4 regions of the Lysinibacillus canaveralius genome follow, and region 3 is predicted to be linked to each of the others. Evidence: riboswitches for the same ligand, from Rfam matches in the RefSeq annotation. Region 3 holds a riboswitch; each other region holds the start of a gene.
What was found. A riboswitch is a leader RNA that binds a small molecule or an ion and turns the genes downstream of it on or off. The one in region 3 is predicted to bind lysine.

Region 1 (3,163 bases), 2.0 Mb from region 3:
AGTCCCTGAATTAGCAGAATCGATTACAGAAGGTACAATTGCCCAGTGGGTGAAAAAAGTTGGAGATCGCGTAGAAAAAGGCGAATTCATCGTAGAATTAGAAACTGATAAAGTAAACGCTGAAATCATCTCTGAAGAAGCAGGCGTATTAACACAAATCCTTGCTGAAGAAGGCGACACAGTACTAGTTGGTCAAGTAATCGCAGTAGTAGAAGCAGGCGAAGGCGCAGCTCCTGCACCAGCTGCACCAGCACAAGAAGCAGCACCGGCACAAGAAGCACCAAAAGCAGCGCCTCCAGCAGCAGCTGCAACAACACCAGCACCGGCGGCAGTAGAAGAAACTTCAGGTGAGCGTGTAGTTGCATCACCAGCAGCTCGTAAACTAGCTCGTGAAAAAGGAATTGACTTAGCAGCAATTTCTCCTGTAGATCCACAAGGCCGCGTACGCGTTCAAGACGTAGCAGCACACGGTACTGCACCAGCAGCACCAGCTGCAGCACCAGCAGCAACAGGTGGTCCATTAGTATTCGCTCCAGCAGCTGATTCTGGACGTGTAACAATCGAAAAAATGTCTCGTCGTCGCCAAACAATTGCAAAACGCTTACTTGAAGTAAAACAATCTACAGCAATGTTAACAACATTCAATGAAATTGACATGACGAACATCATGGCATTACGTAAACGTAAACAAGATGAATTCGTAAAAGCAAATGATATTAAATTAGGCTTCATGTCATTCTTCACAAAAGCGGTTGTAGCAGCACTTAAAAAATACCCTTACGTAAACGCTCAAATCGCAGGTGATGAAATTCACTTAAATAACTTCTTCGATATCGGTATTGCAGTATCTACAGAAGAAGGTCTTGTAGTGCCGGTTGTACGTGATGCAAACAGCAAAAACTTCGCTGAAATCGAGAAAAATATTGCTGAGCTAGCTGGAAAAGCCCGCGACAAAAAATTAGGCCTAAACGATATGGCAGGCGGCTCATTCACAATCACTAATGGTGGTGTATTTGGTTCATTGATGTCAACACCAATCATGAACGGTACACAAGCTGGTATCCTTGGTATGCACTCAATTGTAAACCGTCCAGTAGCTGTTAACGGCGAAGTACAAATTCGTCCAATGATGTATGTGGCTCTTTCATATGACCACCGAATCATCGATGGTAAAGATTCTGTTGGCTTCTTGAAAACGGTTAAAGAGTTAATCGAGAACCCAGAAGATTTATTGCTAAATTCTTAATTTAATTCCTTTGTCCCACTTGTTTAGGCAAGTGGGATTTTTCTGTATTTCAATATAATTAATAGTTTTATGCTACGAATTTCAGCGTTTTTTTTATCGCCATAGGTATTTAAGTATACTTTTTCGAAAATTGAATGTTGACAGTTATTTCAGAGTGTTGTAGTATTCTAGTAACATCAATTCAATATTTACACCTCACATCTCGTGAGGTAGAGGTGCGATATTTATTAGTTTTTCATGGAGCTGCGAGAAAGCGTTGAAATGAAAAAGAAGGAAATGTCGCCGAAGTGTGCATAAGACTCGCTTATGTATACTGGGGCTGCAGTAAATAACTGTAGAACTGTCTTGCATGGTCTTTCCCGATCATGTAAGTTGTGCTATCTCAATAGGGAACTAGAGGAAATGGGCTACATATCAAACGCGACCTTCAGTTCTGTAAGGTCGCTTTTTATATGCACAATATACCCAATTTTCTGATAAAAAGGAGAGAGATTTATGAAGAAAAAACTATTATTATTGATGGCTGCTATGATGACGGCACTTGTGCTGGCTGCATGCGGGTCAGATGATGAAGGCACTGCTTCTGAAGACGGAGAAAATGAAAGCGGAATACTAAAAGTAGGGATGGAGGCGGGCTATCCACCATTCAACTGGACACAGAATGATGATTCAAACGGCGCTGTGAAAATTGAAGGTTCAAAAGAGTATGCAGGCGGTTATGATGTAGAAATCGCTAAGAAAATTGCTGAAGGTCTGGGCAAGGAATTAGTTATCGTAAAAACGGAATGGGATGGCTTAGTGCCTTCGCTGCAATCGGGCGCTGTAGACGCAATTATTGCGGGTATGAGTCCAACTGAAGATCGAAAAGCAGCGATTGATTTTACTGAAAACTATTATACTTCTGATTTTGTAGTAGTAGTGAAAAAAGGCGGAGCCTATGAAAAGGCAGCTAAACTGGCAGATTTCGAAGGTGCGAAAATTACGGCTCAATTGAATACGACAAACTATAAAGTAATTGATCAAATTCCTGGTGTAAACCAACAGGTAGCTATGGATAATTTCCCAGCAATGCGTGTAGCCTTGCAAAGCGGAGCAATTGATGGATACGTTGCAGAGCGTCCAGAAGCTATCTCAGCTGCTGCAGCAATCGATGGCTTTACTTATAATGAACTGGAAGACGGCTTTAAGACAGAGCCGGCTGATACAGCTGTAGCGATAGGTATTCGTAAAGGTGAAAAGAATATTGATAAGATGAATGAAGTGCTTTCTAACATTTCAGAGGATGAGCGACAAAAATTGATGGAAAATGCGATTTCCAACCAACCAGCTGCTCAATAAATAATATTTGCTGCTAGCCGCAAGTATAACGCGGCTAGTTTTTCAATTTGATAGAGAACAGCCAAAAGCTGTTAGGGGGATTTTATATGAGTTTCGAAACCATTATCTCAATATTGCAAAATAACTGGCCGATGTTTTTAAGGGGAGCATATATTACATTAGCCATTGCTGTAATCAGTACAATCATTGGTGCATTTATCGGATTCTTTATTGGAATTATGCATACCATTCCAACTGCTAAACGTTCGGTTAAAAGCGTCATTTTAAAAGTATTCAATTTCATACTTTCTGTGTATGTCGAAATTTTCCGTGGTACACCAATGATGGTACAGGCGATGGTTGTCTTTTATGTTCTTTATGCTTATGGGATCGAATTAGATCGATTTATTGCTGCGTTAGTTGTTGTAGGTCTAAACACAGGTGCCTATATGGCTGAAATTGTACGCGGGGGTATTGTGTCGATTGATAAAGGGCAATACGAAGCTGCACAGGCTATCGGGATGAATCATTTCCAAACCATGATATTTGTCGTTTTACCACAAGTAGCTCGAAATATTTTACCTGCTACAGGTAATCAGT
Region 2 (3,163 bases), 1.3 Mb from region 3:
ACTAAACTAAATTATACGAACGAAACGATTGCTACTACACCCATAATAGATAGGATGACGAAGATTGCCATTGTGATGAAAGTCGCAACACGTTGTGATGACGGAGACTGAGTAATACCCCAGCTTACTAGGAACGACCAAATACCGTTCGCCAAGTGGAATGTAGCGGATAAAATACCTACAATGTAGAAGCCTAGCATCCATGGGTTATCCACGATTTCAGCCATCATATTAAAGTCAACTTCAGCTCCAAGTGCCTTTTGAACACGTGTTTGGAAAATATGCCAAGCAACGAAGATTACTAGGAAGATACCTGTAAAACGTTGTAGAGCGAACATCCAGTTACGGAATGTACTGAAGCGCTTCACATTGTGTCTAGCAGTAAATGCGATATAGATTCCGTAAAACGCGTGGAACATTAATGGAATATAAATAATAATCCATTCCATTGCTACCAATAATGCATGTGGGACTAATTCCATTACCCCGGTTGAATTATTGTAGACTTCTTCACCGCCAACCGCAGTGAAGTTCAGTGATAAGTGGAACACCAAGAACAGACCTACCGGGATCACCCCAAGCAGGGAATGTAAGCGGCGCCATAAAAACTCACGATCTTTCGACAAGATTGTTACCCCCCTTAGTACTTGAAATATACTAATCAATTGTCATTACTTTGTAATTTAATGGCATTGACTGCATATTTCATCATGGTACAATATTATGACATGTCCATTGTACTCTCAGAAAGTACTAGCGTCAAGGCACTGCGGATTATTTCATCTACACTAAAAAAGAGGATTTCTGCTGGTTAAAACGCTTTTTATCTTCGATAGTTTGTTTTACTTAATAATTAGTCTAAAAAATACGAAAATATTGAGGGGAGTTTTTTATAGATGCCAGATCATAACATGAAAACGATTCCAACATTCGGTTACGAGTTAATACGTGATAATATACTTCGTTCGGTCCTTGGTAAACATGAAGAAGAGGTACTTTACTGGGCCGGAAAGGAACTAGCACGTAAATTCCCCTTATTCACCCTTGATGAAGCACCTATGTTTTTTGAACAAGCCGGATGGGGAATTTTGTCGATTGAAAAGCAAGATAAAGATGAAATCATATACATACTAAGTGGTGATGCAGATACATTGAAGGCCGAAGAACGCTGCTTCCGAATCGAAGCCGGCTTCCTGGCAGAACAGACACAGAAGATTAATGGCTTTCTAACAGAATGCTATGAAGAAAAAAATAGTAAGCAAGGTACGATTAAATTCAATGTAAAATGGGATTTAAAAGAACCTGTCCGCTGAGCAGGACATGACAATAAGAGCGCCTTAGGAACACTCCAGTTTTCTAAAAAGCGCTCTTTTTTCTATATTATTGTAGATACTATAAAAAATAAGGTTTTTACTGGTATTTCAACCAAGTAATCTTTTTCTCGCTTTTTAACAACCGACATGAAATTCATTATGCAATGCATTTGCTGCCCTCATCATCTCACCCTGAGATACAACTACCGACATTTTGTATTCTGAAGAGCTTATCATTTTCACTTGAATCCCTTCTCTCGATAAACGAGTGAACATCCGGGCCTTTATTCTTGGATTAGAACCTATCGCCGATCCAGCAAGTGATACTTTTGCCAGACCTACTTCAAAGTCCGCAAAACTAAAGCCAAGGGACAGTTTACTGGATTCCAGTAAACGAAGCGCTTTAGCAAACGCTTCTTTCTCCATCGAGAAGGAAATAGTCGAGGTTCTGTCATCCATTAAAACCTGCACAATCATATCAATATCGATCCCATTTTCGGCCAATACTGTCACGATATCTGCTACTACTGACTCCTCATAGGCATCATAGCCAATTGTTAGGCGAATAATATCCGCCTCATAGGACACGCCTTGTACAATCAAATCTTTTTCCACCTTTGCTTCCCCCTTAAAAAATGCACCTCAATTTACGATCGAGCCAAGCGAATAATGACCCCCAACTTCCCATATAAAAAGCGGCTCTCCACATATGTAGAGAGCCGCCTCAATAAACGTTATAATCTGTTCGTCGAGATAGCTCTCCAGAAAATAAGCCTCTTACCGGCGTTTTCTGACAGTCTTACATTTCTTAAATGCAAAACCAGCAAATAATTGGAACAACAATTATCCACTTCGGCAGTTTTCCCTTTCACGCCCGTTCCTTGGAGTTGCTCCTCCTCACAAGCGGTACTATTGAAACCTGCACCTCTATCTATATTCGCTATAAAATTCTGTTGTAAGCGTAGCACACACCTATTCGTTTTTCAATCCATTTTTTTGAAAGTATTGATGAATATTGTATGCCTGTTTCTGGGGGATACCTGCCTCTAGGAGCTGGTCAACACTTGCCTCGCGTATCTTTTTCACGGATCCGAAATGCTTTAATAATTGCTGCTTCCGTTTCGGTCCCACCCCTTCTATTTGATCAAGCACTGACTGGATTGCATTTGTTTGATGCTGTTGACGTAAAAATGTAATCGCGAACCGGTGGACCTCATCCTGAATTCGCTGCAGGAGGTAAAATCCATCACTTGTACGTTTCATTTCCACCGGCATCGGTGGTTCACCAAATAACAGCTGTGACGTGTTGTGCTTTTCATCCTTTGCCAGGCCTGCAATCGGAATCACTAGCCCCAGCTCATTTTGCAGTACACTTCTCGCCACTTCCATCTGCCCTTTCCCTCCATCAATAATAATGAGATCAGGAAGAGGCAGATTGTCCTTTAGCACCCTTGTGTAACGTCTCCGGATAACCTCCTCCATTGCTCCGTAATCGTCATGCTTGGCTGCTTCACGGGTTTTATATTTCCTGTATTCCTTTTTCGCCGGCTTTCCATCGATAAACACAACCATTGCCGAAACTGGATCAGCTCCGTGCATATGGCTATTATCAAAGGCTTCGATTCTAAACGGTGTTGAAATATTCAATGCATCGCCGAGTGCCTCGCATGCCCCGATTGTCCGTTCCTCCTGCCGCTCAATCAGCTGGAACTTTTCATGAATAGCAATCTGGGCATTTTTTGTGGCCATCTCTACAAGCTCCCTCTTCTGTCCGCGTTTTGGAATCACCACTTTTACATCGAGTAACTTTTCAAGCAATGTTTCATCAATGTTATTCGGGATGAAAATTT
Region 3 (3,163 bases):
AATGAACTGATTGGCCAAGGGGGGGATCGATCTTTTGAACGCTTGCGGAAAAATAATTCTTCTCATTGCAAGAGAAGAAGACATTCCTAAAGACCTTGCAGCTTCCATCTGTCCACGGTCAATTGATTGTACGGATCCTCTAAAGATTTCAGCAATATAAGCACCTGTATGAATACCTAATGCCAATGCACCTGCTGTGAAATTGTCCAAGTTAATGATATTGGCCAACCCATAATACAAAAACATAATCTGAACAATGAGAGGCGTGCCCCTGATAATTCCAATATAAATATCGGCAATCCAATTCAGAATCCTTTTTGAAGAAATTTTAAAACCAGCAATAATAAGTCCAATAATCATCGCAAACAGCAGGGAAATAGCCGTTATTGAGATTGTCATCCAAGAAGCTTTTAAAAAGGCAACTCCATGTTCACTAAAAATATCCGTGATATTTTGTAAAAAAATCATGAGACCAGCCTCCTTCCTTTATAGTACAAGCGCCTAATAAAAGGCGCTTGCCTGCAATACTAATAGCTATTTTTGCATAATGTTTGTATCAAACCACTTCATACTAATCTCTTCATACGTACCATCGTCAATCATGGACTGAAGCGCCTCGTTAATTTTGTTTGCGAGATCTTTATTTCCTTCAGCAACCCCTATACTTACGCGGTCCTCATTTAACAAGTCCCCAATAGCTTCAATTTTTAAGCCTTTTTCATTTTTAGCACTTACCCCAACAATTTTATCGGTGATAACCGCATCCAGGCGTCCAAGTGCCAAATCTTGAAGTGCATTAACGTCAACTGGATAGCCTTTCACCTTATCTGGAGAAGTTAATGTTTCAGCCATATCCTTCCAAGTACTAGCTTGAATTACTCCGATTGTTTTACCTTGTAAATCTTCTTTTGACTGAATATCTTTATTATTTTCTGCAACGAAGATTTGTGCACCGGATAGATAATACGGTTCAGTAAAATCAATTTGCTTATCACGTTCAGGTGTTGCAGTCATGCTTCCAATAATTGCATCATATTTATTTGATTTCAGCCCTTGAATAATTGTTTCCCAAGGATTGGTTACAGGATTCGCCTCAAGCCCCATCCGTTTAGCAATTTCAGTTCCAATTTCTACATCAAATCCAGTCAATTTACCATCCTTTTGGAAGTTCAATGGCGGATACTGCCCTGTCATCGCAAATGTTAATGATCCTTCTTTCACTAACTCATTGTCAGATTCGCTTGATGCTGTTTCCTTTTCCCCTTGGTCATTTTTCTGCGTACCGCATGCGGATAAAAGCAACAACATTGCTGCAACTAAAAAAATAGAAAGCTTTTTCATTTGTGTTCCTCCTTTGAAATAAAAAAAACACTGCCGCTTTTATGTGACAGTGCTTTAAATACACCCTCATCTCTCTGCATTTCTTGTGATAGTTCTCCACAATTCAAAGGAATTGTGACAGTTCTGCCCCTGTTCGAGTGCAGCCCCAGCTTTATTGAAAATAGTGATTTCAAAAGCTTCGGCGATTTATCCTTTTTCCTATTTTCCTAGATTTCACTAAATCTCCAATAGGATACTCTTATAAATCGCGACCTCTACCCCATCTAATGCAAAAGATGAGGATTTGATATGAAATTTAATATAACGTTTTTCATTATAGTCGAATAATTTAAATAGTACAATAGCAATTTAATTTATTTGTATAATTGTGTACTTGACGAGGTTTATATCTTACGTTACATTTTGATAAAATAACAGACAAAAAAAGGAGGCAGTCATATGTTGAATTGCCGTAACGATATACTTACCTATACGAAACAGCTTGTTAACATAGAAAGTATTGTAAATACAACCGGCGAGGGGGCAATTGCCCATTCTTTATTCCAGACTATCTCTTTATTGCCATACTTTTTAGATAACCCTGACTCAGTAGCACTAGAGAAGACCATAAATGATGATCAAGAACGCTATAATGTCATGGCATTTGTTAAAGGAAAAAAAGGAAGCAGCAATCGTACAATTATTTTAATGGGTCATATAGATACAGTCGGTATTGATGACTTCAACCAGCTGAAAGAGCACGCCTGTTCTCCAGATGACTTGATGGAAGCATTGAAAAATGAAAAGCTGCCCGCTTCAGCCAAGGAACATTTAGAGTCCGGGGACTGGCTGTTTGGCCGTGGTGTTCTTGATATGAAGAGCGGTGTTGCCAGCAACCTTTATCTCTTAAAGTACTATTCCGAACATCTTGATGAACTGGATGGCAATATTTTATTATTAGCAGAATGTGACGAGGAAGACGGCTCGCACGGCGTTCTTTCCTCTTTAAAAACATTGAAAAAGTGGAAAGAAGAACATGGTTTTGAATATATTGCAGCCATCAATGCAGACTTCGTTTCACCTCGCTTTGAAGGGGATGAAAACCGCTATATCTATAAAGGAACGGTCGGCAAACTGCTGCCGTCATTCTTTATCACCGGTGCCGAAACACATGTTGGTTCAGCTTTTGAAGGTTTAGACCCTAACTTTATCGCTGCCGAACTGACAAAACAAATCAACTATAATCCAGAGCTTTGCAATGAGGCTTATGGAGAAACGACCGTACCGCCCGTATCATTAAAACAAACGGATTTAAAACCATCTTATACCGTTCAAACAGCACTATCGGCTTATGTTTATTATAATTTCTTTATTCATTCTTGGTCTCCAAAGGACGTACTGATTAAACTTAAAGAGCAAGCTACGATTGCTTTTGCCAACGCACTGGCTGCTTTCGAAGAGAGATATCGCAAATACAGTGAAATTAGCGGGGAACCCTTTGTCTCGCCCCCTTGGAAGCCGAGAGTTTTTACATATGAAGAAATGGAACAGTTATTAATCGAAGAAAACGGCGATTCGTTCATTGCACACATGAATGAATTTAAACAAGATCTCCTGGCGAATCCGCTATTAGATACACGCATGTTTGCTGCCCGAGTTGTCGAGGAAGCTTGGAAATGGATGAAGGATAAAGATCCGGCTATTATTTTATTTTACTCTTCCCTATACTCACCAAGAATTGAAGTAACAGGAAAGACAACAGATGAGCTTAATTTAATTAGCGCGCTTGATAAAGCCGTAGAGACAATACAGCCAGAATACCCACATCCAATTGTTACTCGAA
Region 4 (3,163 bases), 320 kb from region 3:
TAAAGGCAATTCCTATAAATACATAGACGCCAATTCCGCCAGCAATCCCTTCAAGGGTTCTAATATAGTACCAGCCAATACCTCCTGCAATCAAAATTAGTAGCAACTGCAAGTATGGAGTGCGTTTTTTTCTCTTTCTTCGACGTTTCCGAAACATACTTTTCTCCTTTAGATATAATACGCAATTATATCATAAAATAAGTACGTATGTTTGCATCAATTGTCGATTATTCGGTTATTCCCTGCAATATATGCCGAAAAGAACAAAGAAATGGCAATTATAATAAAAATAAAGTTCGGTATGAACCAATCACCCGTCATATCCTTGATTAATCCAAAGCCAATCGGACCAATTGCGGCCAGTAGATAACCAATCGACTGAGCGAAGCCAGAGAGTTCCGCAGCTGCATAGGCTGTGTTTGTCCGCAGTGTAAAGAACATCATAGCAAGGCTGAAAGAAGAACCGCCGGCAAAGCCTAGGCAGATCATCCAGATGAACGCATATTCGGTCCATTCCATAAGCACGCCTGTAAAGCCGATTAAGTAAAAGATAGTGAATATGACCACAATAGGTCGTTGGTTGGTCATTTTCCCAGCGATTATTGGTGTCAGGAAAGTCATTGGAATTTGGGCAAACTGTAATACCGAGACAAGCCAGCCTGCTTTGTTTGCATCAATTCCCTGTGCGATATAGATTTCTGGAATCCATGCTGCTGTTGTATAGAAAATAAAGGACTGCAGCCCCATTGCCAGCATGACGGCAATCGCAATAGGAGAACGGATGAGAGAAGACCATCCCTTACTATTTGAAGCGCCTTCTCCTAATGTTACCTTTTCTCCGCGCAGCTGAGGAATCCAAAAGAAGAGAGCAGCTACTGTAACCACAAGAGCTAACGCTAAAGCAATCTGCCAGCTAGATCCTGATGCAACGGGATAGCTGATTCCTGCACCAATACCGGCTGACAGGTTCATTGAAACGGTGTAAATCCCGGTTAGCAAGCCAATATGAAGCGGATAGCGCATTTTAAAGAAGCTCGGGATTAGTACGTTGCCAAATGAAATGGCTACACCGATTAGGACAGTGCCAATGAGCAGCAAGGCAGTCGTGCCGAATGAACGCAGCAGAATCCCCGCGCTCAATAATACGACAGAGTAAAAGAGCGTCCACTCCATACCAAATTTTCTTGCAATGCGGGGTGCAAAAGGTGACACAACAGCAAATGCAAGAAGGGGGATGGTCGTGAGAAATCCTGCCAAAACATTCGAAATCCCCAAACTTTCGCGAATAAAAGAAATAACCGGCCCTACTAGTGTGAGCGGTGTACGTAATGTCATCGCTAATAGGATAATAGATACAGTAAATAAAATTACTTTATTATTTAGTTGTATTTTTTTGCTTTTTTGATGAGGTGTATCTTCCATAATGACAACTCCTTATTTATTGTTATAAAAAGTTTGAAATGTATGAAAAAACTGAATAAGTGAAAACCATTGATAACAAAAAAATGCTATGATAGACTTTTTTTAAGTATTTAAATTTAATAGATTATACCTCATGTGAAAGTGGGGTAGAGGTCGCGACCATTATGACTAGTATAGCGGAGATTGGGAGAATCTGCGAGGCTTTATGAAAGGAATGGTTGCCGAAGTATAGCACTGCTCTTCAAGTGCCATGCTGGGGCTGTACTCGAATAGGGACAGAACTGCCGCTGCGGCGGGTGAGCTATCGTTTCAAGTTGATGAGGTATTTTGGGTGCCGTCATAACTTTTATGGCGGCTTTTTTATTTAAATGATCTGAGGAAGGATCATTCGTGAAATTGCTCAAGCCTCGATACCGAAATACCATCAACAAAAAAGTTGAGGAGTTTGAAGTATGAGTGAAATAAAAATAGACCAGCTCGGCAATAAACCGGAGCTGAAAAGAGGGCTGAAAAGCCGTCATATAACGATGATTTCGTTGGGAGGTACAATCGGGACAGGGCTGTTCCTGGCTTCAGGTTCAGCTATTTCATCAGCTGGGCCAGGCGGTGCACTGATGGCGTATGCGCTGATCGGTATCATGGTGTATTTCTTAATGACAAGTCTTGGGGAAATGGCCGCATTTATGCCGACATCCGGATCATTTAGTACGTATGCAACGCGCTTCGTTGATCCAGCGCTTGGATTTGCATTAGGTTGGAACTACTGGTATAACTGGGCGATTACAATTGCTGCTGAAATTTCAGCTGTTTCTATTATCATGAAGTACTGGTTCCCGGATAGTTCATCAATTCTATGGACTGTATTATTTATCGCTGTTGTACTGACATTTAACTTATTATCAGTTAAAGCGTATGGGGAAAGTGAATATTGGTTTGCGATGATTAAGGTAGCAACAGTTATCATCTTCATCATTGTTTCGTTCCTAATGATTTTTGGTATTCTGGGAGGCAATGACCCAGTCGGATTCTCGAATTTCTTTGTAGAGGATGCGCCGTTTAACGGCGGTCTCATGGCGATGTTCGGTATCTTCCTAGCAGCCGGTTTCTCGTTCCAAGGGACAGAAATGCTTGGTGTGACAGCGGGGGAAACAGACGACCCGGGAAAGAATATTCCAAAGGCGGTACGTTCTGTATTCTGGCGTATTTTACTGTTTTATATCTTTGCTATTGGAGCGATTGGACTTCTAATCCCTTATACAGATGAACGCCTTTTATCTGATGATATTGCGATGAGTCCTTTCACACTCGTATTTGAAAATTTAGGAATAGCAGTCGCGGCTTCCGTTATGAATGCTATTATTTTGACTGCTATGCTTTCTGCCGGTAACTCAGGTCTTTATGCAGCGAGCCGTATGCTGTTCCAGCTTGCAGTAGATGGGAAGGCACCAAAGCTATTTGCCCGTATTAATACGCGTGGTATTCCGGTATATGCACTGCTTGCTACTCTTGCAGTAGGTTCTTTATCGTTCCTTGCTTCATTCTTTGGAGATGGTGTTGTTTATATTTGGCTGCTAAATGCCTCTGGTATGTCTGGGTTTATTGCATGGCTTGGTATTGCTATCAGTCATTATCGCTTCCGTAAAGCTTACGTGGCACAAGGACGTAACTTAAGTGACCTTCCATATGTGGCACCGCTTTATCCGTTTGGGCCGCTGTTTGCATTTACAATCTGTATGATTGT

Region 1: another riboswitch for lysine. It lies ahead of AA0Y26_RS12385 (transporter substrate-binding domain-containing protein); the one in region 3 lies ahead of AA0Y26_RS22235 (transporter substrate-binding domain-containing protein).
Region 2: another riboswitch for lysine. It lies ahead of AA0Y26_RS15645 (ACT domain-containing protein); the one in region 3 lies ahead of AA0Y26_RS22235 (transporter substrate-binding domain-containing protein).
Region 4: another riboswitch for lysine. It lies ahead of AA0Y26_RS00855 (amino acid permease); the one in region 3 lies ahead of AA0Y26_RS22235 (transporter substrate-binding domain-containing protein).

The regions. Positions count from the first base shown of each region.
Region 1 is NZ_CP154840.1:2,436,709-2,439,871, reverse strand. It holds gene odhB (2-oxoglutarate dehydrogenase complex dihydrolipoyllysine-residue succinyltransferase) at 1-1,246, shown strand, start outside; lysine riboswitch at 1,449-1,634, shown strand; gene AA0Y26_RS12385 (transporter substrate-binding domain-containing protein) at 1,742-2,584, shown strand; gene AA0Y26_RS12380 (amino acid ABC transporter permease) at 2,671-3,163, shown strand, end outside.
Region 2 is NZ_CP154840.1:3,083,959-3,087,121, forward strand. It holds gene AA0Y26_RS15635 (succinate dehydrogenase cytochrome b558 subunit) at 12-626, opposite strand; gene AA0Y26_RS15640 (YslB family protein) at 897-1,313, shown strand; gene AA0Y26_RS15645 (ACT domain-containing protein) at 1,449-1,928, opposite strand; lysine riboswitch at 2,060-2,251, opposite strand; gene uvrC (excinuclease ABC subunit UvrC) at 2,286-3,163, opposite strand, start outside.
Region 3 is NZ_CP154840.1:4,407,781-4,410,943, forward strand. It holds gene AA0Y26_RS22230 (amino acid ABC transporter permease) at 1-468, opposite strand, end outside; gene AA0Y26_RS22235 (transporter substrate-binding domain-containing protein) at 535-1,341, opposite strand; lysine riboswitch at 1,423-1,606, opposite strand; gene AA0Y26_RS22240 (M20/M25/M40 family metallo-hydrolase) at 1,780-3,163, shown strand, end outside.
Region 4 is NZ_CP154840.1:157,838-161,000, forward strand. It holds gene AA0Y26_RS00845 (restriction endonuclease) at 1-157, opposite strand, end outside; gene AA0Y26_RS00850 (CynX/NimT family MFS transporter) at 217-1,422, opposite strand; lysine riboswitch at 1,562-1,734, shown strand; gene AA0Y26_RS00855 (amino acid permease) at 1,875-3,163, shown strand, end outside.